DNA from 4 places in the Nocardioides sp. QY071 genome. Region 4 is predicted to be linked to each of the others. Evidence: riboswitches for the same ligand, from Rfam matches in the RefSeq annotation. Region 4 holds a riboswitch; each other region holds the start of a gene.
What was found. A riboswitch is a leader RNA that binds a small molecule or an ion and turns the genes downstream of it on or off. The one in region 4 is predicted to bind cobalamin.
Positions count from the first base shown of each region.

Region 1: another riboswitch for cobalamin. It lies ahead of QI633_RS09930 (nitrite reductase); the one in region 4 lies ahead of QI633_RS26490 (ABC transporter substrate-binding protein).
Region 2: another riboswitch for cobalamin. It lies ahead of cobN (cobaltochelatase subunit CobN); the one in region 4 lies ahead of QI633_RS26490 (ABC transporter substrate-binding protein).
Region 3: another riboswitch for cobalamin. It lies ahead of QI633_RS07360 (hypothetical protein); the one in region 4 lies ahead of QI633_RS26490 (ABC transporter substrate-binding protein).

Region 1 covers NZ_CP124681.1:2,064,291-2,070,188, reverse strand. The annotation lists gene QI633_RS09945 (bifunctional RNase H/acid phosphatase) at 1-278, opposite strand, end outside; gene QI633_RS09940 (C4-type zinc ribbon domain-containing protein) at 275-1,018, opposite strand; gene QI633_RS09935 (Nif3-like dinuclear metal center hexameric protein) at 1,015-2,136, opposite strand; cobalamin riboswitch at 2,156-2,332, shown strand; gene QI633_RS09930 (nitrite reductase) at 2,387-3,244, shown strand; gene QI633_RS09925 (precorrin-8X methylmutase) at 3,241-3,906, shown strand; gene cobJ (precorrin-3B C(17)-methyltransferase) at 3,912-5,462, shown strand; gene cbiE (precorrin-6y C5,15-methyltransferase (decarboxylating) subunit CbiE) at 5,450-5,898, shown strand, end outside.
Region 2 covers NZ_CP124681.1:2,040,165-2,046,062, forward strand. The annotation lists gene QI633_RS09800 (TetR/AcrR family transcriptional regulator) at 1-408, opposite strand, end outside; gene QI633_RS09805 (APC family permease) at 530-1,948, shown strand; gene QI633_RS09810 (NAD(P)/FAD-dependent oxidoreductase) at 1,980-3,365, shown strand; gene QI633_RS09815 (hypothetical protein) at 3,341-3,874, opposite strand; cobalamin riboswitch at 3,891-4,010, shown strand; gene cobN (cobaltochelatase subunit CobN) at 4,045-5,898, shown strand, end outside.
Region 3 covers NZ_CP124681.1:1,540,556-1,546,453, forward strand. The annotation lists gene gatA (Asp-tRNA(Asn)/Glu-tRNA(Gln) amidotransferase subunit GatA) at 1-334, shown strand, start outside; gene gatB (Asp-tRNA(Asn)/Glu-tRNA(Gln) amidotransferase subunit GatB) at 334-1,824, shown strand; gene QI633_RS07355 (hypothetical protein) at 1,877-2,146, shown strand; cobalamin riboswitch at 2,565-2,694, shown strand; gene QI633_RS07360 (hypothetical protein) at 2,773-4,245, shown strand; gene QI633_RS07365 (hypothetical protein) at 4,245-5,108, shown strand; gene QI633_RS07370 (energy-coupling factor transporter transmembrane component T) at 5,115-5,898, shown strand, end outside.
Region 4 covers NZ_CP124681.1:5,502,092-5,507,989, forward strand. The annotation lists gene QI633_RS26475 (response regulator transcription factor) at 1-618, opposite strand, end outside; gene QI633_RS26480 (MFS transporter) at 683-1,900, opposite strand; gene QI633_RS26485 (superoxide dismutase) at 2,046-2,666, opposite strand; cobalamin riboswitch at 2,819-3,026, shown strand; gene QI633_RS26490 (ABC transporter substrate-binding protein) at 3,079-4,068, shown strand; gene QI633_RS26495 (iron chelate uptake ABC transporter family permease subunit) at 4,068-5,129, shown strand; partial or broken gene QI633_RS26500 (ABC transporter ATP-binding protein) at 5,132-5,879, shown strand.

The DNA of each region.
Region 1 (5,898 bases), 2.1 Mb from region 4:
TTCCAGCGCCCCGACATCTGCTCGACGACGAGCTTGGAGTCCATCCGCACCTCGACGACCGCCCCCGGCGCGTGCTCCACGGCGAGCGCCAGGCCGGCGACCAGGCCGGAGTACTCCGCGACGTTGTTGGTCGCCACCCCGATCGTGCGGGCGTCCTCCGCCAGGACGGCACCGGTCGCGGCGTCACGCAGCACCGCGCCGTACGCCGCCGGCCCGGGGTTGCCGCGGGACCCGCCGTCCGCCTCGACGACGACCCGCTCGCCGGGCCGAGCGGTCACAGGCCGCTCTCGGACGTGCGGACCAGGATCCGCTGGCACTCCTCGTGGCGCAGCACGGTCTCGGCGGGCGTCGCGCGGATCTCGGCGATCTCGCCGGCGTCGAGGGTCAGCTGGCAGCCGCCGCACTGGCGGGCGCGCAGCGCCCCGACGCCGACGCCGCCCTTGTTGGCGCGGAGCTTCTCGTAGAGGGCGAGCAGGTCCTCGGGGATCTCGGCGACGATCGCGTCGCGCCCGCCCGACACCGACGCGATCTCGGCGTCGAGGGCCGCGACCTTCTCGTCGCGTGCGGTGGTCAGGGTGCCCAGCCTGCCGTCGAGGTCCTCGATGGCGGAGGTGAGCTCGGCGAGCGCGGACTGCGCCTCCTCGAGCTGCTCCATCACCTCGAGCTCCTCGTCCTCGAGCGTCGAGATCCGGCGCTCCAGCGACTCGAGCTCGTGCTGCATCCGCTCCAGCGCCTTGGCGTCGGCGATGGCGCCGGAGTCCATCCGCTCACGGTCGCGGGTGCGCCGGGCCTTGACCTGCTCGACGTCGGCATCGGCCTTGGCCTGGGCGACGGCGAGGTCGTCGACGACGATGCGCTGGTCGCGCAGCCGGCCGTCGACGTCGACCCTCTTGCCGAGCAGGTCCTTGATCTCCGCGGCCTCGGCCGGGTTGTTGCGCTGGTGGCGCAGCTGGTCGACCTGGGAGTCGAGAGCCTGCAGGTCGAGCAGGCGGAGCTGGGCGGCGGGATCGGCGTTCACAGGTGCATTGTCCAAGGATCGGTGCAGATCGCACTCACCCGGGTCTCGACCGCGTCGCCCAGCGCTTCGTGGAGCAGCTGGTCGACGACCGGGAGCCAGGTCCACTCGGCCGCCCAGTGGGCCACGTCGACCAGCGCCGGACCGCCCTTCTCGAGGAACTCCGCGGCCGGGTGGTGGCGCAGGTCGCTGGTCACGTAGACGTCGGCGTCGGACGTCGCGAGCCGGTCGAGCAGGAAGTCGCCGGCGCCCCCGCACACGGCGACCCGCCGTACCGGGCGCTCGGGGTCACCGGCCACCCGGACGCCGTGCTCGGTGGGCGGCAGTGCGGCCGCGACCGCCTCGGCGAAGCCGGCCAGGGTGGTCGGCTCGACGCTGCCGATCCGGCCTGTCCCGACGTCGACCAGCTGCGGGTCGGCGACCTCGACGACGTCGTACGCCGGCTCCTCGTAGGGGTGTGCGCCCAGCATCGCGCGGACGACGTCGGCGCGCCGGTCCCGTGGCAGGACCACCTCGATCCGGACCTCCTCGACGGTCTCCAGCTCGCCGACGGTGCCGATCATGGGGTTCGCACCGTCGAGCGGGCGGAACCGGCCCTCGCCGGGCGCGCTGGTGAAGGAGGCGAAGTCGTAGTCGCCGATCCGGCCGGCCCCGGCCTCGGCGACCGCGGCCCGGACGGGGGCGGCGGCGTCGGCGGGGACGAAGACGGTGAGCTTGTCGAGCGGCTCGCTCGGCGCCGGGACGATCGGGCTGAGGTCCTTGAGGCCGAGCGCGACGGCGAGCGCCTCGGACACGCCGCCGACGGCCTGGTCGGCATTGGTGTGGGCGGTGAGCAGCGCGCAGTCGGCCTTCGCCAGCGTGTGCAGGGTCCGGCCCTTGGGCGTGGTCGCCGCGACGCCGTGGACGCCCTTGAGGAAGAGCGGGTGGTGCACGAGCAGCAGGTCCGCCTTCCACTCCGCGGCCTCCGCCGCGACCTCCGGGGTGGGGTCGACGGCCAGCAGCACCTTCTTCACGGGCTGCTCGGGGTCGCCGTAGACGAGCCCGACGGCGTCCCAGCTGTCGGCGGTCGCGGGCGGGTACCAGCCGTGGACCAGGTCGACGACGTCCTTGAGGGAGGGCATGGCGGTCAGGCTACCGACCGGTTCTTGCTATGGTGCCGGTGCCAGCGAAGGGAACCCGGTGAGAGTCCGGGACTGACGCGCAGCGGTATGGGTGACGGCCGGAGCATTGATGTCACTGGACCCTCCGGGGTCTGGGAAGACGCTCCGAACCGGGCGATCCCGAGTCCGAAGACCTGCTGGCCCTTGCGGCCACCCGTCGCGAGGTCGATGAGGGGCGATCGCGAGGAGCCCCGGCCTCGAAGGACCACCCATGGCGCAGCCTCGAGCTGGGATCGCGCGGAGCCGACCCGACCGGTGTCCGGGCGTCGTGCACCCCTGGCCTGCCGACGACGGCGGCCTGGTGCGGATCCGGGTCCCCGGCGGGCGGGTGCCGCTCGCCGCGCTGCGGGCGCTGGCCGAGGTCGCCGAGCAGTACGGCGACGGGCGGGTCCGCGTCACCGGCCGGGCCAACCTGCAGGTCCGCGCCATGCCCCTGACCCCCGCCGGGGTGCTGGCGGACGAGGCCCTGGCCGCGCTGGAGGCCACCGGACTGCTGCCCTCGCGCACGCACGACCGGGTCCGCAACGTGCTGGTCTCGCCGCAGACCGGCCTGGCCGGCGGGCGGGCCGACCTGCGGCCGGTGCTCGCCGCGCTCGACGCGCTGCTGCTCGCCGACGCCGACCTGGCCGGGCTGCCCGGCCGGTTCCTGTTCACCCTCGACGACGGCCGCGGCGACCTCGCCGACAAGCACCTCGACCTGGGCCTGGTGGCGCTCGACGACCGCACGGCGCAGCTCCGGGTGGGCGAGCAGTGGGGCGAGGTGGTCGCGCTGACCGATGCCCCCACCGCGCTCGCCGCGCTCGCGAGGGCGTTCCTGGCCGCCCGCGGCACCGGGCCCGACGCACCCTGGCACGTCCCCGAGCTCGACCTTCCCCTCGCCCCCGCGGCTCCGCCCGCGCCGGGCGCCGCCGTCGCGACCGGGCCGCTCCCCCTCGGCCCGGTCGCCGGCGGCCGGCACCTCGCCGTACCCGACGACGGGCTGGTCCCGACCACCATCGCGGCCTGGACCGCACCGACCGTGATCGTGACGCCGTGGCACGGCGTGCTCATCCCCGAGGAGAACCGATGACCGAGCTCACCGCTCCCCCGCGCCGGTACGACTACATCGCTGACGGACCGGCGATCTACGTCGACTCCTTCGCGACCATCCGCCGCGAGTCGGACCTGTCCCGGGTCCCGGCCGAGGCCGAGAAGGTCGCCGTGCGGATGATCCACGGCAGCGGGCAGACCGACCTCGTCCAGGACCTGGTCATCCACCCGCGCCTCGTCCAGGCCGCCCGCGCGGCGCTGGACGCGGGCGCGCCGATCCTGTGCGACGCCCGGATGGTCGCCATGGGCATCACCGCCGGACGGCTCCCGGCCGACAACCCGGTGCACTGCTTCCTCACCGACGAGCGGGTCCCGGACCTCGCGAAGGCGTGGTCGACGACGCGTACGGCGGCCGCGGTCTCCCTGTGGGAGCCGCTCCTCGACGGCGCGGTCGTCGCGATCGGCAACGCCCCCACCGCGCTCTTCCACCTGCTCGAGATGGTCCTCGCCGGCGGCCCGCGGCCCGCAGCGGTCGTCGGCTGCCCGGTCGGCTTCATCGGCGCCGCCGAGTCCAAGGACGCGCTCGCGTCGTTCGCCGACGAGCACGGCATCGACATCCCGTTCGTCACCGTCCGCGGCCGCCGCGGCGGCTCCGCGATGGCGTCGTCGGCGGTCAACGCACTGGCCCAGGAGGCGGAGTGACCACCGTGACGCCCCAGGCGAGCGGACGCTTCTCCGTCGTCGGCATCGGCCCCGGCGACCCCGAGCTGATCACCCGCAAGGCCGAGCGGCTGATCGGCGCAGCCCCCGTCGTCGCCTTCCACGCCGGGGTCCGCAAGGAGTCGCACGCCCGCCGGATCGCGGCCGACGTGATCCCGGCGGGGGCGATCGAGGAGGAGCTGCGCTACCCGGTCACCACCGGGGCCACCGACCACCCGGGCGGGTACGTCGGCGCACTGGCGGCCTTCTACGACGAGTGCGAGGCCCGGCTCGCCGCGCACCTCGACGCCGGCCGCGATGTCGTCCTCCTCGCCGAGGGCGACCCGCTGTTCTACGGCTCGTCGATGTATCTCGTCGACCGGTTCCGTGACCGCTTCCCGGTCGAGGTCGTCCCCGGCATCCCCGCCTTCGCCGCCGCGACCGCGACCGTCCCGGCCCCGCTGGTGCGGCAGACCGACGTGCTCACCGTGCTGCCCGGCACGCTCCCCGAGCCCGAGCTCGCCCGCCGCCTCGCCGACACCGACGGCGCGGTGATCATGAAGCTCGGCCGGACCTTCCCCGCCGTCCGCTCCGCACTGGCCCAGGCCGGGCGGCTGGAGGGTGCGCTGTACGTCGAGCGCGCCTCCCAGCCCGAGGAGCGCTGGCTCCCGGTCGCCGACGTCGACGCCGACTCGGTGCCGTACTTCTCCCTCATCGTGGTCCCCGGCGACTCGGCGCGGCCCTCGACCTCCGCTCGCCTCCGCACGGCTCCGGACGTCGAGGAGGTCGCGCAGCGACCGTCACGAGGCGCCCGGACACCATCGGAACTCCTCGTGATCGGCCTGGGTCCCGGCCCGGACGGCTGGCTCACCCCGGAGGCGAGCGCCGCGCTGGGCGAGGTGGAGCACGTGGTCGGCTACGCGCCGTACGTCGACCGGGTGCCGCAGCGCACCGGCCTCCAGCGGCATGCCTCGGGCAACACGGTCGAGGTCGACCGGGCCCGGTTCGCGCTCGACCTGGCCCTGCGCGGCGAGCGGGTCGCGGTCGTCTCGGGCGGCGACGCGGGCGTGTTCGGCATGGCCGCGGCCGTCTTCGAGGCCGCCGCCGACCCGGCCCACCCCGAGCACGCCGCGGTGCCCGTCCGGGTGCTGCCGGGCGTCAGTGCGGTCCAGGCGGTCGCTGCCCGCGCGGGTGCGCCGATCGGCGCCGACTTCGCGGTCCTCAGCCTCTCGGACCGGCTCAAGCCGTGGGCGGTCGTCGAACGACGGCTGCGCGCGATCGCGGAGGCCGACCTGGTCCTCGGCGTCTACAACCCGGCCTCGCGCTCACGTCGCGACCAGGTCGTGGAGATGCAGAAGATCCTGCTGGAGCACCGCTCGCCCGACACCGTCGTGGTCGTGGGCCGCGACATCGGCCGGGCCGAGGAGTCGCTCACCGTCACCACGCTCGGCCTGCTCGACACCGACAGCATCGACATGAAGTGCCTGCTGATCATCGGCGCCTCCGCCACCCGCGTGGAGCCCAACGGCATCGTCTGGACGCCCCGATGGGTCGACTGATCACCGTGGTCGGCATCGGCGCCGACGGCCATCTCCCGCCGACCTCCCGGGCGCTGGTCGGCAACGCCGAGGTGCTGCTCGGCGGCGAGCGCCACCTCGGCCTGGTGCCCGCCGTCCCCGGTCAGGTACGCCGCCCGTGGCCGCGCCCGCTGTCCGCCCTGCCCGGCGTGCTGAAGGAGCACGACGGCCGCAGCATCGTGGCACTGGCGTCGGGCGACCCGCTGGTCTCCGGCATCGGCACGACGCTCATCCGCCTGCTCGGCGCCGACGCGGTCGACGTCGTACCGGCGGTGTCGTCGGTGTCGCTCGCGCGCGCACGGATGGGCTGGTCGGCCGAGGAGTCCGCGGTCGTGACTCTGGTCGGTCGCGACGTCGACGCGCTGCGCCGCGAGCTCGCGCCCGGCCGACGCCTGCTCGTGCTCTCCTCCGACGAGAC
Region 2 (5,898 bases), 2.1 Mb from region 4:
CCGGGCCATCTGCTGCTTCCACTCGGCGACCGCCGCGTTGTTGAGCTCGGCCATGGCGGCGTCGCCCATGGCGCGCTGCCACAGCGACATCGCGATCCGTGCCTCCAGCCGGGCCTCCGCGGTCAGCGGCATCACCTCGTGGCACAGCCGGCGCAGGGCGCTCAGCCCGGTGCGGTGGCCGACCGAGGCCTCGATCCGCTGGTTGGTCGCGTCGAGGACGTGCTCGTAGGAGGTCCGCAGGATCTCGTCCTTGCCGGCGAAGTAGTGGCTGAGGGCACCGTTGGTGTACCCGGCCTCCGCGGCGAGGTCACGCATGTTGACGCCGTCGACGCCTCGCGTGGCGAGCAGCCGCCAGGCCGCCGCGATGATCGCGCGGCGGCGCTCGTCGTGGTCGACCAGTCGCGGCACCTTGCGTCCTCGCTCTCGCCGTAAAGGTATTGCCCATGTCGGCGGCCGGCCGCCGGCTGTAGCGTGCGTCACATTGTTGGTTCTACGTTCGTTGAATCATAGCGCACCCCAGGGAGTTCACATGGTCGACACCACGCGATCGGCGGCGCCGACGACCGGCACGTCCTTGAAGGGCTCGGTCGGAGTCGCCGGCATCGTGTTCCTCGTCATCGCGGCGGCGGCACCCCTCACGGCCGTGGCGGGCTCACTGCCGGTCATGGTGGCGATCGGCAACGGCGCGGGCGCGCCGCTGGCGTACGTCGTCGCGGCGGCGGTGCTGCTCGTGTTCAGCGTCGGCTACGCCGCGATGAGCAGCGAGGTGACCGACACCGGAGCGTTCTACGCCTACGTCACCCAAGGTCTCGGCCGCTCGCCCGGCCTCGGCGCGGCGGCACTCGCCCTGCTGGCTTACACGACCATCCAGGCTGCCATCTACGGCCTGGCCGCCTCGACCCTGCGCGACGTCGTGCTGCGCTTCGGTGGCCCGGACCTGCCGTGGTGGCTGTGGGCGGTGGTGCTGCTGGGCGTGGTCGCCCTGCTCGGCTACCGCAGCATCGACCTCGGTGCCCGGGTCCTGGGCTTCCTTCTCGTCGCCGAGATCGCACTGATCGTCCTGCTCTCGGTGGCGGTCCTGGCCCGGGGCGGCGCCCACGGCGTCGACGCGGCGTCGTTCACGCCGTCCGCCTTCTTGTCCGGGTCGCCGGGGATCGCCCTCATGTTCGCGATCGGCTCCTTCGTGGGCTTCGAGGCGACCGCGATCTACGGCGAGGAGGCGCGCGACCCGAGGCGGACCGTGCCGGTCGCGACCTACGTGGCCGTGGCCACCATCGGGGTCCTGTACGCCGTCGCGAGCTGGGCCGTGGTGCTGGCGTTCGGCAGCGCCGAGGTCCAGGCCGCGGCGCAGGTCGACCCGGCGGGTCTCACCTTCGTCGCCGCGAGCACCTTCCTCGGTGGAACGGCGGCCGACGTGATGATGGTGATGCTGGTGACCAGCCTGTTCGCAGCCCTGCTCGCCTTCCACAACGCGATCGCGCGCTACGCCTTCGCGCTGGCCCGCGCCGGCTACGCGCCCCGCCGGCTGATGGAGGTCCACCCCCGGCACGGGTCCCCGCACGCGGGCTCGCTCGTGCAGACCGCCAGCGCCGTCGTCCTCGTCGGGGTGTTCGCCCTCGCCGGCGCCGACCCCGTCCTGGAGCTGTTCACCTGGATGGCCGGCGTCTCGATCGTGGCGATCCTCGCCGTCATGGTGCTGACCAGTGTCGCGATCATCGCCTACTTCCGGTCGGTGGGATCGGGCCGGACGCTGTGGCACACGACCGTCGCGCCGGTTCTCGGCACCCTCGGACTGGTCGGCATCACGGTGCTCGTGATCGCCAACTTCACCACGCTGATCGGCGGGTCGAGGGTGCTGGCGATCGCCTTCCTCGCCCTCGTCGCAGCGACCTTCCTCGGCGGCACGGCCGTGGGGCGCTGGCGGCGTCCCGCGCGCCGCTCCGCCTGACCACCGAACCGTCCCTCCCGAAGGAGTCACCATGTCCACCCACACTGCACCCGCACGACCCGAGAGCCGGTCCGTGATCGTGGTCGGGGCCGGCTTCGCCGGCCTGGTCGCCGCCCGCGAGCTGGAGGCGGCCGGCGTCGACGTGCGGATCTACGAGGCCCGCGACCGGATCGGCGGCCGGGCCTGGACCGACGAGCGACTGGGCGGTCACGCCCTGGAGATGGGAGCGACCTGGGTGCACTGGATGCAGCCGTTCGTGTGGACCGAGATCACCCGCTACGCCCAGCAGATCCACCCGAGCCCCGACGTCGAGTCGGCCTACTGGGTCAGCGACGGCGTCGTCCACGCCGGGACCGAGCACGAGCTCGACACGAGGCTGGCGCGCCTGCAGGACACGATCTTCGAGGGGTCGCGCGAGTTCTTCCCCTATCCCCACGACCCGCTGTTCGTGCTGCGCTCGGACGACACCGACCCCGACCTGCGCGAACGCTTCCTCGCCGCGGACAAGGGCAGCGTGCTCGACTGCCTGCGCACCGGCGAGTTCAGCCAGGAGGACATCGACCTCGCCGACTCGTACTGGTCGGCCGGCTACCAGGGGTCGACCGCTACCGCGTCGCCTCTGATGGCCAAGCACTGGGCGTCACTGAGCGACCACCGCAGCTCACTGATGGACGAGCAGACCCTTCGGTTCAAGCTGAGCAACGGGATGCGCGGGCTGTACGACGCCATCGCCGCCGACCTGCGCTGCCCGGTCTCCCTCTCGACGCCCGTCGCCTCGGTCCGGCACGACGCCGACCGGGCACGGGTCGTGCTCGCCGACGGCCGGGTCGACGAGGCGGACGCCGTCATCGTCACCGCGCCGATCGGTGCGCTGGGGCGGATCGAGTTCTCACCGGCCCTCTCGGACCTGCAGCGGGAGGTGGTCGCGGACGGCACCAACTCGGTCGGCTTCAAGGTCTGGATCAAGGTCGCCGGCCGGCACTCGGTCATCGCGGGCGCGCCGGGCGTGCATCCGATCTCCCTGGTGCGTAGCGAGTACGTCCTCGACGAGGAGGACGCCACGATCCTGGTCGGCTTCGGGTCCGACCACACGGCCATCGACATCGAGGACGTCGCCTCGGTGCAGCGCGCGGTCGACGTGTGGGAGGCCGGGCTGAGGGTGATCGACTGCGGCGGCCACGACTGGGTCGCCGATCCCTGGTCGGGGCAGACCTGGGCCACCTTGAAGTCGGGGCAGTTCATCAACGGCTGGAGCCACTTCACCGAGCCCTCGGGGCGCCTGCACTTCGCCGGCGCCGACTATGCGAAGGGGTGGAACGGCGTCGTCGTCGACGGAGCGATCGAGTCCGGCATCACCACGGCGCGCCGGGTGCTGGGCGACCTGCGGGCGGGTCAGGCGATGCGCCAGGTGAACTGATCGGCAGGGACCAGCGTGGCGGCCCAGTCGGCGGCCTGCCACGCGGTGACGGTGGCCTGCGCCCACGCCGGGTCCTCCGAGGCGACGACGTCGACCGCGGTGTCCACCGGGACCGGGGTCGGGGCGGCGAGCGGCTGCCCGCTGATCGGGTCGGTGAGGTCGGGGGCGCCGTCGACGCAGGTCACTCGGCGCAGGCCGATGCCGAGGCGTCGCTGGTGCTGGGCCAGGCTCAGCGCGGCGATCCCGGCGGCGCCGTACCCGACGACGGAGACCTGGTCCGGCGGGTGCACCGCCGACTGGCGGGCGTAGCGGACCGAGCGGAGCAGGTCGCGGCCGTCCTCCCAGGTCGGTACGACGACGCGGACCCCGCTGCGGGTGGCGATCCGGCTCGCCAGGGCGCCGACCGCGTCGGCGTCGGTGCGGACGGCGGGGTGCCACAGCAGGAGGGTGTCCAGGTTGGGGTGGCCGTGCACGGCCACGTTGAGGCCGGGCGCCTGCGGGGAAGTCACGGGTCCACCGTAAGGTGATGCCCCACAGGTCCGCGGTGCAGGAACCCGGTGTGAGACCGGGGCGGTTCCGCCACTGTGACCCCGACGCCTTCGTGCGGCGGGCAGCCAGACACTGGCCGCGGACACACCTACCGAAGAGGGGCGCGAACCCCGAGGAGGCCTTGAGCGTCATGGCGCGCATCGCACTGCTGTCCACGTCCGACACCGACCTGCTGTCCGCGCGGGCCAGCGGCGCCGACTACGGCTGGGCCAACCCGAGTCGCTCGGACCTCGAGGATCTCGTCGCCCTGGCGTCCGCCGCCGACCTGGTCGTCATCCGGCTGCTCGGCTCCCCGCAGCAGTACGACGCGGAGCTGGCCGCCCTGCGCGGCACCGGCCGGCCGCTCGTGGTGCTCGGCGGCGAGCTGACGCCCAGCGCGGAGCTGATGGAGGCCTCGACCGTGCCGGTCGGGATCGCCGCGGAGGCGCACCGCTACCTGGCCGAGGGCGGGCCGCGGAACCTCACCGAGCTGCACCGCTTCCTGTCCGACACGGTGCTGCTGACCGGTGAGGGCTTCGACGCTCCCGAGGTGATCCCGGCGTGGGGGATCGTGGAGCGGGAGCGTCTCGACACGCCGTCGAGCTCGGGGTCGGCGAAGGTGGGGGTGCTCTTCTACCGGGCGCACCAGGCGAGCGGGAACACCGCGTTCGTGCACGCGCTGTGTGACGCCATCGACGCGACCGGTGACGCGGTCGGGGTGCCGATCTTCGCCGGCTCGCTCCGGGCCGCTCCCGACGAGCTGTTCACCGCGCTCCGCGACCTCGACGCACTGGTGGTCACGGTGCTGGCGGCGGGCGGCTCCACGCCGGCCACGGTGAGTGCGGGCGGGGAGGACGAGACCTGGGACGTGGAGCGGATCGCCGCGCTCGACATCCCGGTCCTGCAGGGACTGTGCCTGACGAGCAGCCGCGCGGAGTGGGAGGAGTCGGACGACGGTGTCACCCCGCTCGACTACGCCAACCAGGTCGCGATCCCCGAGTTCGACGGGCGGATCAGCACCGCGCCGTTCTCGTTCAAGGAGATCGACCCCCGTGATCCCGCCGGGCTGCCGTCGTACGTCGCCGACCCGGAGCGGGCGGCGCGTGTCGCCGGGCTGGCGGTGAACTACGCGCGGCTGCGGCGGATCCCCAACCGGGACAAGCGGATCGCGCTCATGCTGAGCGCCTACCCGACCAAGCACTCGCGGATCGGCAACGCCGTCGGCCTCGACACCCCGGTCTCCGCGGTGCGGATGCTGCGCCGGCTCCGCGACGCGGGCTACGACGTCGGCGACGGGTTCGGCGTGCTGGACCTCGACGACGACACGGTCGCCGGCGACACCTTGATCCACGCACTGATCGCCGCCGGCGGGCAGGACGAGGAGTGGCTGACGTCGGTGCAGCTGACCGACGCGCACGTGCGGGTCTCCGCCGAGGAGTACGCCGCGTGGACGGCCGACCTGCCCGAGGACCTGCGCGAGGCGATGGTCGAGGCGTGGGGGCCCGCGCCGGGACGGCTGTTCGTCAACGACAGCGACGAGATCGTGCTCGCCACCCTGCGGGCCGGCAACGTCGTGCTGATGATCCAGCCGCCCCGCGGCTTCGGGGAGAACCCGGTCGCGATCTACCACGACCCCGACCTGGCGCCGTCGCACCACTACCTGGCGGCGTACCGCTGGGTGCAGCACGGCTTCGGCGCGCATGCCGTCGTGCACCTCGGCAAGCACGGCTCGATGGAGTGGCTGCCGGGCAAGAACGCCGCCCTGTCGGCGTCCTGCGCGACCGACGCGGCGATCGGCAGCACGCCGCTGATCTACCCGTTCCTGGTCAACGATCCCGGCGAGGGCGCGCAGGCCAAGCGCCGCGCGCACGCGACGATCATCGACCACCTGGTGCCGCCGATGGCCCGCGCCGAGGCGTACGGCGACATCGCGCGTCTCGAGGGCCTGCTCGAGGAGTACGACAAGATCTCCGCGATGGACCCGGCCAAGCTGGCCGCCATCCGC
Region 3 (5,898 bases), 1.6 Mb from region 4:
GCTCATCTCGCGCGACTTCGCGGCCGCCTTCGAGAACGTCGACGTGCTGGTCTCGCCGACCTCGCCGACCACGGCCTTCCCGCTGGGCGACAAGCTCGACGACCCGCTGGCGATGTACCTGCAGGACCTCGCCACGATCCCGGCCAACCTGGCCGGCGTACCCGGCATCTCGGTGCCCGCCGGCCTCGCCGACGAGGACGGCCTGCCGGTCGGCTTCCAGGTGCTGGCGCCGGCGCTCGCCGACGACCGGCTCTACCGCGTCGGCGCTGCCGTCGAGGCGGCCCTGACCTCCCGCTGGGGCGGTCCGATCCTCGCGCAGAACGGAGCGCTCTGATGGAGACCCTGGTCCCCTTCGACGAGGTCATCGCGAAGTACGACCCCGCCCTCGGCCTCGAGGTGCACGTCGAGCTCAACACCAACACGAAGATGTTCTGCGGCTGCCCCGCGGTCTTCGGCGGCGAGCCCAACACCCAGGTCTGCCCGACCTGCCTGGGCCTGCCCGGCGCGATGCCGGTCGTCAACGCCAAGGCCGTCGAGTCGGCGATCCGGATCGGCCTGGCCCTGAACTGCTCGATCGCCGAGTGGTGCCGGTTCGCGCGGAAGAACTACTTCTACCCGGACATGCCGAAGAACTTCCAGACCTCCCAGTACGACGAGCCGATCGCCTTCGACGGCTGGCTCGACGTCGAGGTCGAGGGCGAGACCTACCGGGTCGAGATCGAGCGCGCCCACATGGAGGAGGACACCGGCAAGTCCACCCACGTCGGTGGCGCCACCGGCCGGATCCACGGTGCGGACTACTCGCTGGTCGACTACAACCGCGCCGGCATCCCCCTCATCGAGATCGTCACCCGCCCGATCCTGGTGCCGGCCGAGAAGGCGCCGGCCGTGGCCCGCGCGTACGTCGGCCAGCTCCGCGACCTGATCCTGGCCCTCGGCGTCTCCGACGCCCGGATGGACCAGGGCTCGATCCGCGCCGACGTGAACCTCTCGCTCGCGCTGAAGGGTGCCGACAAGCTGGGGACGCGCTCGGAGACGAAGAACGTCAACTCGTTGCGCTCGGTCGAGCGTGCGGTCCGCTTCGAGATGTCGCGGCACGCCGGCATCCTCGATGCCGGGGGCGCCGTACTGCAGGAGACGCGGCACTTCCACGAGGACACCGGTACGACGTCGTCGGGTCGCGAGAAGTCCGACGCCGAGGACTACCGCTACTTCCCCGAGCCCGACCTGGTGCCCGTGGCGCCGTCGCGCGAGTGGGTCGAGGAGCTGCGTGGCACGCTGCCCGAGAACCCGACCCAGAAGCGGGCCCGGCTGCAGGAGGAGTACGGGTTCTCCGACCTCGAGATGCGCGACGTGTGGGCCGCCGGCGCGCTGCCCCTGATCGAGGCGACCGTCGCCGAGGGCACCGCCCCTCAGTCGGCACGCAAGTGGTGGGTCGCCGAGCTGCTGCGCCGCGCCAACGACGCCGGCGTCGAGCTGGCCGAGGTCGGCGTCACGCCGAAGCAGGTCGCCGAGGTGCAGGCGCTGGTCGACGCCAAGACGATCAACGACAAGCTGGCCCGTCAGGTCTTCGACGGCCTGATCGCCAGTGAGGGCACCGCCGCGGAGGTCATCGAGAAGCGCGGCCTCGCGCTCGTGTCCGACGACGGCCCGCTGATCGCCGCCATCGACGAGGCGCTGGCCGCCCAGCCCGACATCGCCGAGAAGATCCGGGGCGGCAACCATGCCGCGGCCGGTGCGGTCATCGGCGCGGTCATGAAGGCGACCCGCGGTCAGGCCGACGCCGCCCGGGTGCGTGAGCTGATCCTCGAGAAGCTCGCCTGAGGACGGTTGTGCGCCAAGTGTGACACCGGGCTCCCGGTGTCACACTTGGCGCATGCCCACCGTCCGCCCGCGCCACGCGATCACCGAGACCGATGCGGTCGCGGCTGCGCTCGAGGCTGCTGCGCGGAGGTGGCCCGAGGATCGTGACCGTCCCGCCCGACTCCTTGCCCATCTCGTCGAGATCGGTTTCCACACGATCGAGATCGAGCTGGAGGTCGAGACGGAGAAGCGCAGGGCAGCGATCCGAAAGTTCGCTGGTTCGTTCACCGGCCTGTTCGGCCCCGGTTATCTCGACGAGGTGCGTGAGGGCTGGCCCGAGTGATCGCACTCGACGCGAGTGTCCTGATCGCGGCACTCGATGTCCGCGACGCTCACCATGCGGCAGCAGCCGCCTTGCCGGAGACTCACGCCGACAGGCCATTCGTGATCGGGCCTGTGAACCGGGCCGAGATCCTGATCAGCCCCACCAGGGCCGGGTAGCTCGAGGAGTTCGTGGGTGCCCTCACAGCGATGGGAGTCGTGGAGCCCTCGTTCCCGGCGGACGCCTCGATGCGGTTGGCTGGGCTACGGGTGGCGACCGGGCTGCGGATCCCCGACTGCTGCGTCCTCCTGACGGCCCAGTAGTCGGGCGCGGCGGTCGCGAGCTTCGACGGCCGGCTGCGATCCGCTGCCCGCGACCTCGGTCTCGCCCTCCTTCCCGATGACGAGGACCCCGGCGTCGAGGTCTAGACTCGGGCGACACACAAGAACACGCCCGTGGTGGGGGAAGCCGGTCGAATCCCGGCGCTGACCCGCAACCGTGGACCGCCCCCGCGAGATCAGTCGGGGGAGCGGTGAGCCGGAGCACCCGTCATGGCGCGTCCTGACACAACGCTGTCGCGGAGAGCAGCGGGTCAGCGGCACAGGACTTCCTGGGCCCGCCCGTCGGCTGCAGCGGGAAGGCACCACATGTCCACCTCCATGTTCGTACGCCGGGCGGTTGCGGCCGTCGCCGGCGGTGCCGTCGTCGCGGGCGGCCTGATGGCGGTCGCGCCCGCTCCGGCCGCGCACGCCGACGCCGTCGCCCAGAGCGCCGCGGCCACCTGGCTCGCCGGTGAGCTCGACGCCGACGGCCTGCTCCACGGCGACGTCGCCAAGACCATCGACTACGCGCTCGCGCTCGACGAGATCGGCGGTCACCAGGCCACGCTCGACACGATCAAGGCGGGGATCGACGCCAAGGTCGACGCGTACGCCGTCGGCGGCGTCAGCATCGCGCAGGCGAACCTCTTCTACCGGGCGGTCGACGTCGACCCGGCCACGAAGGCGGGCAACCTGGTGACCAAGCTCGAGGCCGCAGTCGACAACACCACTGGAAAGCTCGACGAGGCATTTCCGGGCGCGTGGTCGCAGGGCCTCGCTGTGCGGGCGCTGGACGCGGCCGGCAGCAGCGAGCTCGCCAAGGCGACCGACTCGCTCATCGACGACTTCGAGTGCGCGTCCGGCGGCTGGGGCTATTACGTCGGGCCGGACTGCTTCGCCGACCCCGACGACACCGCCGACATGCTCTTCGCGCTCCTGCCGCTGAAGGGCGAGAGCGTCAAGATCGACAACGCGATCGCGCGGGGTGTGACCTGGCTGAAGTCCGCGCAGAAGGCCGATGGTGGGTTCGACAACTTCGGGGAGAACGCCAGCTCCACCGGCCTCGCCGGACACGCCCTGCTGCTGGCCGGTGCGACCACCGAGGGCGAGCGTGCCGCTGTGTGGCTGCGCCGCCACCAGGTGGCCGGCACCACCTGCGACGTCCTGCTGAAGACCGAGGCCGGCGCCGTCGGGACGACCGACGAGGTGATCAAGGAGGGCCGGGACCTCGGCGTCGACCCCGCCACCGCCGGCTTCGACTGGTACCTCGCCACCGCGCAGTCGATCGTCGCGCTCCAGGCGGCTCCTGCGGCCTCCGGTCCGCTGGCCGTGACGACGAAGTTCGTCCACGTCGCCAGCACCGCGAGCCTCCAGGTCGCGGGTCTCGCGCCCGGTGAGAACGGCTGTGTGACCGTGGCGGGCGCCTCCACCCGGGTCCAGGGTGGCGCGACCACGAGCGCCCCGTTCGTCGTCCCGGCCGGCGTCGCGTCATACCCCGTCACCGTCACTGCCCTCGGCCGCAGCACCACTGCCACGGTGGCGGCCCTCGACGCCAAGAAGCTCAAGGTCAAGGTCGCCGCGAAGCTCAAGGCGAAGAAGAAGGCCGTCATCATGGTCAAGGGCCTTGCCGCCGGTGAGACCGTGACCGTCAAGATCGGCAAGAAGAAGGCCACCGGCACCGCCAACGCCAAGGGCGTCGCCAAGGTCAAGATCAAGGTCAAGAAGAAGGGCAAGGCCAAGGTCAAGGTGGTCGGCGCGTTCCCCGACCGCAAGGGCAAGGCCACCACCCGGGTCGTCTGATGACCTTCCGCAGCACAGTGCGCACGGCGGCCGCGGCGATCCTCGTCGCGGCTGCTGTCGTGCTGCTCCCGCAGGCGACCGCCTCGGCCACCGCCTGCGGCGGGAGCACCGGCATCACCGTGGTCGTCGACTCCAACCAGCTCGGCGCTGGGATCAGCGCCGGTTGCGACGCCGACGGTGGCACGGCCGCCAACAACTTCGCCGACGCCGGCTACACGCTGGAGTACAGCCAGGCGGCCGGCATGAGCGGCTTCGTCTGCAAGATCAACAGCAAGCCGTCCAACGGCGACTGCACGGAGACCGACGCCTACTGGAGCCTGTGGTGGTCCGACGGAAAGTCGGGCACCTGGACGTACGCAGCCCGCGGTGTGGCCAGTCTGCGGGTCCCTGACGGCGGATACGTCGCCTTCGCGTGGCACCAGGGCAGCGGCCAGGCCGCACCGCCCGACGTCGCACCGACCCCGCGGGTCCAGGAGGCGAAGCCGACGCCCACGCCGAGCCCGACCAAGGCAGCGACGCCGAAGCCCACCAAGAAGGCCACGCCCAAGCCGAGCGCCACGCCGTCGGCCAGCACGACCTCGGCGACCCCGACTGCTAGCGCCACCCCGAGCGCGACGGACACCACGAGCGCCACGGCGACGCCGACCGAGGCGACCACCTCGGCCGCGCCGCCGGAGCCGAGCCAGACAACGACCACCGGGCTGCCGTCGATCGACGAGATCACCGACGGTCCCGAGGCGACGTCCGCGGACACCGACAGCAAGGACGGCGGCGGGTTCCCGGCATGGCTGGGGATCGGGCTGGTCGTGGTGGTGCTGGGGGCGGCGGGCGCCGTACCCCTGGTCCGCCGACTCAAGGCCTGAGCGGTCATGGGTGCAGGGCGGCTGGCGCGGGATCTCCACCCCGTCGCGTGGTGGGTCTGGGCGGTGGGGCTCGCCGTGGCCGCCTCCTGCACGACCAACCCGTGGCTGCTGCTCGTCCTGCTCGGCGTGATCACGCTGGTCGTCCTCAGCTGCCGCTCCGACCAGCCGTGGGCGCGCTCGTTCCGGCTCTACGTCTGGCTCGGGGTGATCGTGGTCGCGGTGCGGATCCTGTTCCGGGTGCTGCTCGGCGGTGACGTGCCGGGCCACGTCCTGTTCACGTTGCCGAGCATCCCGTTGCCGGACTGGGCGGCGGGCATCTCGCTGCTCGGGCCGTTCACCCGCGAGGAGCTGCTCGCGGCGACCTACGAGGGACTGCGCCTGGCGACCCTGCTCATCGCGGTCGGCGCCGCCAACGCGCTGGCGAACCCGAAGCGGCTGATGAAGTCGCTACCGCCGGCCCTCTACGAGATCGGTACGGCGATGACGGTCGCGATCAGCGTCGTCCCGCAGCTGGCCGACAGCGCGCGCCGGGTGCGGGCGGCGCAGCAGCTGCGTGGGGGACCGGAAGGGCGGTTCCGCCGGATCCGCGGCGTACGACGGCTGCTGGTCCCGATCCTGGAGGACGCCTTCGACCGTTCGCTCGCGCTCGCGGCCGGGATGGACGCGCGCGGCTACGGCCGCACCGGCGAGCTCACCGCCCAGCAGCGGCGCAGCACCGGCGCGCTCATCATCACCGGCCTGATCGGCGTCTGCGTGGGCGTCTACGCGCTCCTCGACAGCACCGCGCCCC
Region 4 (5,898 bases):
CCGCAGCCCCTTCACGTGGCTGTCCACGGTGCGGGTCCCGGTCGCACCGGCCCACCCCCACACCTCGGCGAGCAGCTTCTCGCGGGTCACGACGGCACCCGGCGTCGCCGCGAGGCACAGCAGCAGGTCGAACTCGGTCGGCGTGAGCCGCACCTCCTCGTCGCCGCGCCACACCCGCCGGGCAGGTGCGTCGACCCGCAGGTCACCCAGCTCCAGCGCCTTGCGGCCGGCCAGCTCCGTGGCGCGGTCCACGCGCCGCAGCAGCGCAGCCACCCGGGCGACCAGCTCGCGCATCCGGAACGGCTTGGTCAGGTAGTCGTCCGCCCCGACCCCGAGCCCGACCAGCACGTCGGCCTCGTCCGCGCGGGCGGTGAGCATCAGCACCGGCACCGGCCGGTCGGCCTGGATCCGGCGGCACGCCTCGTGCCCGTCGTAGCCGGGCAGCATCACGTCGAGCAGCACCAGGTCCGGCGCGTGCTCGGCGTGCGCCGCCACCGCGCCGGGACCGTCGAAGGCGCGGACGACGTCGTACCCCTCGGCCTGGAGGCGGTCCGCGACCGCCTGGTTGATGACCGGGTCGTCCTCGACGACGAGGACCAGGCGGCGCACGCTCTCCATGTCTCCGAGGCTAGGGGCCTCGGCGGGCGGGATGCGGGGACGACGTGTGGAGGTTTCGTGCAGATCAGCCGGCGAGCTCGTCCTCGACGTACCGGTCACCGGTGGCGTAGAGCCCGCACAGGTAGAGCGGCACGCACAGGCCGAGCAGCAGGAGCACCGACGGAGTCCAGGTCCCCGTCGCGGCGTGCAGGGCGCCGACGCCGAACGGGCCGGCGGCGGCCATCAGGTAGCCGGTGGACTGGGTGAAGCCGGACAGTGCGGCGGTGCCCTCGGGAGTCCGGGCACGCAGCCCGATCATGGTCAGCACCAGCGGGAAGGTGCTGGTGCCGCAGCCGATCGCGAGCGCCCACAGCCAGCCGAGGGGTCGCGGGTCGGCGAGGAAGCCGAGGTACCCGACCGGGTAGCAGGCGATCAGGGCGGTCAGCAGCCAGCGCTGGTCGCGCATCCGGCCGGCGAGGATCGGGATGAGCAGCGAGAGCGGGATGCTGGCACCGGTCACGACGCCGAGCAGGATCCCGGACGCCTCCGCGGAGTAGCCGGCGTCGCGGCACATCTGCGCGAACCAGCCGAAGATCGCGTACGCCTGCAGCGACTGCAGGCCGAACGCGCCCGCCATCGCCCACCCGAGCCGGGTGCGGGCGATGGCGCCGACCCCGAGCGAGCGGGTACGACGCCCCTCGTGGAGGTCGTGCCGGATCAGCCCGATCCACGGCAGCACCGCGATCCCCGCCGTCACCGACCACGCGACCAGGCCACGGGTGTAGTCGACCTGGTCACCGCTGCCGGACGCGATCGGCACGCTGAGCGCCGACGACGCCGTGAGCCCGACCGCCATCGACGTCGTGTAGACCGCCGTGACCTGCCCGACGCGGGCGGGGAAGTGCAGCTTCACCAGCGACGGCATCAGGACGTTGGCGGTGGCGGCGCCGGCGAGCGCGGTGAAGGAGAGGACGAGGAACAGCCAGCCCTGGTGGACGTGCCCGCGGGCCCACAGGCACCCGGTGAGCAGCAGCAGGCCGATCAGGGCGACCCGGTGCAGCCCGATCCAGGACGCCAGCCTCGGTGCGGCCCCGCCGACCACGGCGAAGCAGATCACCGGCAGCGTGGTGAGGATCCCGGCCTCCGTGCTGCCGAGTGGGACGCCGGCCCGGATCTCCTCGAGCAGCGGGCCGACGCTGGACGCGGCCGGACGCAGGTTGAACGCGAGGACCACGATCCCGAGGACGACGAGCAGGCGCTGGAGGCGGCTGTCCTGGGCGGCGTCGGCGGAGGTGGCTGTCACGGAGTCATGGAACACCAGGCGTCGGATGTCCATTCCGGCGGGTTCACCTGCCGTACGTCGCCCGCCGCACCAGCACCTCGAACCGGACCGCGGTCGGCGCCGCCCCCTCCGTTGGTCGGTGGGCCCCGGCGTCCCTCAGCCCGCATCAGGCGATCAGTCCGGGGGTCTGGGCGACCGCGGCCTCGAAGCGGCGCTGCACGTCGGCCCAGTTGACGATGTTCCACCACTGCTGGACGAAGGTGGCCTTGTCGTTGCGGTACTGCAGGTAGTAGGTGTGCTCCCACATGTCGAGCATGAGCAGCGGGACCATGCAGATCGGCACGTTCCCCTGGTGGTCGAAGTGCTGGATGATGTAGGGCCGCTGGGCCAGCGTGTCCCAAGTGAGGACCGACCAGCCGGAGCCCTGGACGCCCAGCGCGTTGGCCTGGAAGTGGGCGCGGAACCTGTCGAAGCCACCGAAGTGCTCCTCGATCGCCTGCGCCAGCTCGCCGGTCGGCTTGTCGCCGCCGTCGGGTGACATGTTGGGCCAGAACACGGAGTGGTTGACGTGGCCGCCGAGGTGGAACGCCAGGTTCTTCTCGAGCGTCGAGAGGCTGCCGAAGGACTCCTGCTCGCGTGCCTCCGCGAGCTGCTCGACGGCGGTGTTGATGCCGGTGACGTAGGCGTTGTGGTGCTTGCCGTGGTGCAGCTCCATGATCTCGCCCGAGATGTAGGGCTCCAGGGCGGCGTAGTCGTAGGGCAGGTCGGGCAGCGCATAGACGGACATGTCGCAAGCCTTTCGCTATTGCAAGTTATTTGCAACAATCGGACCGGGACTTGCTACCCCTGCGGGGCGTCCCCCACCACTCGCCCGGGCGGGCACGAGGTGGGGGCGCCCCGCGTCCGTCCAGAACCCCCGGAGCGGCCGGGAGCGCCCGTGCTAGCGTCCGCCCTGCCAGTCGTGCTCACGAGCATCGTGAGTCAGGGAACCCGGTGGAAGTCCGGGACTGACGCGCAGCGGTGAGGGTGACGGGCGGGGCAGCACGCCACTGGCGACGCACGGCAGACACTCGGCCGGCGTTGCTGGGAAGGCGCTCCGTCCGGTCGATCCCGAGTCCGAAGACCTGCTGGCCGTGGATCCTCCAGGGTCCGCGTCACCCACCCACACAGGCTTCGCGCAAGAGCCTCGGACCGAAAGAGTGACCGTGACGTTCCGTCGTACCCGCTTCCTGGCTGCCCTCGCCGCACTCCCCCTGCTCATCACCGCCTGTGCCGGCGCCCCCGAGGCACGGGAGAGGATCGCCACCGCCGCCGGCTTCCCCGTCGAGGCGAGCGGTTGCGGCTTCACTGCCACCGTCGCCGCGCCGCCCGAGCGCGCGGTCACCATGAACCAGGGCGCCACCGAGGTGATGCTGGCGCTCGACCTGTCCGACCGGATGGTGGGGACGGCGTACCTCGACGACGCGGTGCCGGAGAAGTGGCAGGAGACGTACGACGCGGTGCCGGTGCTGTCGAAGGAGTACCCCGACCACGAGACGCTGCTCGCCGCGAAGCCCGACTTCGTCTACGGCTCCTACGCCAGCGCGTTCGCCGCCGAGTCGGCCGGGACGCAGGACGAGCTCGCGGACCTCGGGATCGGCTCCTTCCTGTCCCTGTTCGGCTGCGGCGAGAACCGGCCGAGCGCCGACGTCTCGTTCGACTCGGTCTGGGACGAGATCGAGACGGTCGCCGACGTCTTCGGCGTTCCCGAGCGGGCCGCCGCCCTCGAGAGGGAGCAGCAGGGACAGCTCGACGAGCTGGCCGCGACGAAGCCGGGCGCCGGCCTGGACGTGTTCTGGTACGACTCCGGCGACAAGACGGCGTTCGCCGGCACCGGCGACGGCGGCCCACAGCTGATCCTCGATGCCGTCGGCGCGACCAACGTCTTCGCCGACGTCGAGGGCGGCTGGGCCGACGTCAGCTGGGAGGAGGTCGTCGCGGCCGACCCCGACGTGATCGTGGTGGCCGACGCGGGCTGGTCGAGCGCCGAGGAGAAGATCGCGCTGCTCGAGAAGGACCCGGTGCTCAAGAGCCTGCGGGCCGTCCAGGCGGAGGCGTACGTCGTGCTGCCCTTCTCCGAGACCACGCCCGGCGTCCGGCTCGCCGACGGTGCGGTGTCGGTCGGCACGCAGCTCGCCGAGCTCGGCTGATGCTGCGGCCGGTCCGTCCCGCGCGGAGCCGGCCGGGCGCCGGCCTCGTGGTGGGCACCGCGCTGGCCGCGCTGCTCGCGGTGTCCGTCGTCGTCGCCGTCGGCATCGGCTCGGTCCACGTCCCATCCGGCGACGTCGTCGACGTCGTGCTCGCTCGGCTGGGGCTCCCGGTGGACGGCGTGACGGTGATCGATGACCGGATCGTGTGGCAGCTGCGCCTGCCCCGGGTCGTCGGCGCCGCCGCCACCGGGGCCGGGCTCGCGATCGCCGGCGCGGTGCTCCAGTCACTGACCCGCAACGACCTGGCCGACCCGTACCTGCTGGGCATCTCCGGCGGCGCGACGGTCGGCGCGGTCAGCGTGATCGTGCTCGGCGTGAGCGTGGCCGGACTGGCAGGAGGTGCCGCGCTCGGCGCCGGCGCCTTCGTCGGCGCCCTGCTGGCACTGGCGCTGGTGCTCGTGCTGGCGACCGGCCGCACGGGCGACCTGCCGCCCCCACGCACCGTGCTGGCCGGTGTCGCGATCGGGCAGATCTGCGCGGCGTACACGTCCTTCGTCGTGATGGTCAGCGGCGACCACGACTCCGCCCGCCGCGTGCTCGCCTGGACGATGGGCTCACTCGCCGGCGTCCGCTGGCAGAGCGCGACCCTCCTGCTCGTGGTCGCCGTCCTCGCGCTGGTCGCGATCCTCGCTTGCTCCTCGGACCTGGACGCCTTCGCGTTCGGCGACGCCGCGGCATCGTCGCTGGGTGTCTCGGTGCGGCGCGCGCGCTGGCTGCTGATGGTCGGTACCGCGCTGCTGACCGCCTGCCTGGTGGCCCACACGGGTGCGATCGGCTTCGTGGGACTGGTCGTCCCGCACGTCGTACGGCTGGTCGTGGGGCCGCTGCACCGCCGGCTGCTGCCGCTCAGCGCGCTCGCGGGTGCCGTGCTCCTGATCTGGGCAGACACCGCGGCCCGCTCACTGCTCGACGGCCAGGAGATCCCGATCGGCGTGGTGACGGCGGTCCTCGGCGCACCACTGTTCGCCTACCTGCTGCGCCGGGAGTCGAGGTCGCAGTGAGCCTGCGCGCCGAGGACCTGACCTGGGGTGTCGCCGGCCGGACGATCGTCCACGACGTCGACCTCGACTGCCCCGAGGGCACCGTGACGGGTCTGCTCGGACCCAACGGATCGGGGAAGACCTCGCTGCTGCACGTGCTGGCCGGCCTGCGCCGACCAGGCGGCGGCACGGTCGAGCTCGCCGGCGAGGACGTCCACCGGATGCCGGCCCGCTCCCGTGCCCGGCGGATCGCCTTCCTCGAACAGCACGCCTCGACGACGCTGCCACTCACCGCCCGTCAGGTGGTCGAGCTGGGCCGGATCCCGCACCGCGGCCGGTGGCCGGCGGCACGCGACGAGGGCGCAGCCGAGATCGCGGCGGCGATGCGGCTCGGTGGGGTGGCGCACCTGGCCGAGCGCACCTGGTCCACGCTCTCCGGCGGCGAGCGGCAGCGGGTCCAGCTGGCGCGGGCCCTCACCCAGCGACCCGACCTGCTCGTCCTCGACGAGCCGACCAACCACCTCGACCTGGCCCACCAGATCGACCTGCTCGCCACCGTCCGGGCGCTCGGCCTGACGACCATCGCAGCCCTGCACGACCTCGACCTGGCCGCGGCGTTCTGTGACCGTCTGATCGTGCTGCGCGAGGGCCGGGTGGTGGCCGCGGGGCCGCCGGCCGACGTACTGACCGCGGAGCTGGTCCGCGACGTGTACGGCGTCGAGACCACCGTCGCGCGCCACGACCACTCGGGCCGGCTGCACGTGGTCTGGCACGACCCGCGGGCGGCCCG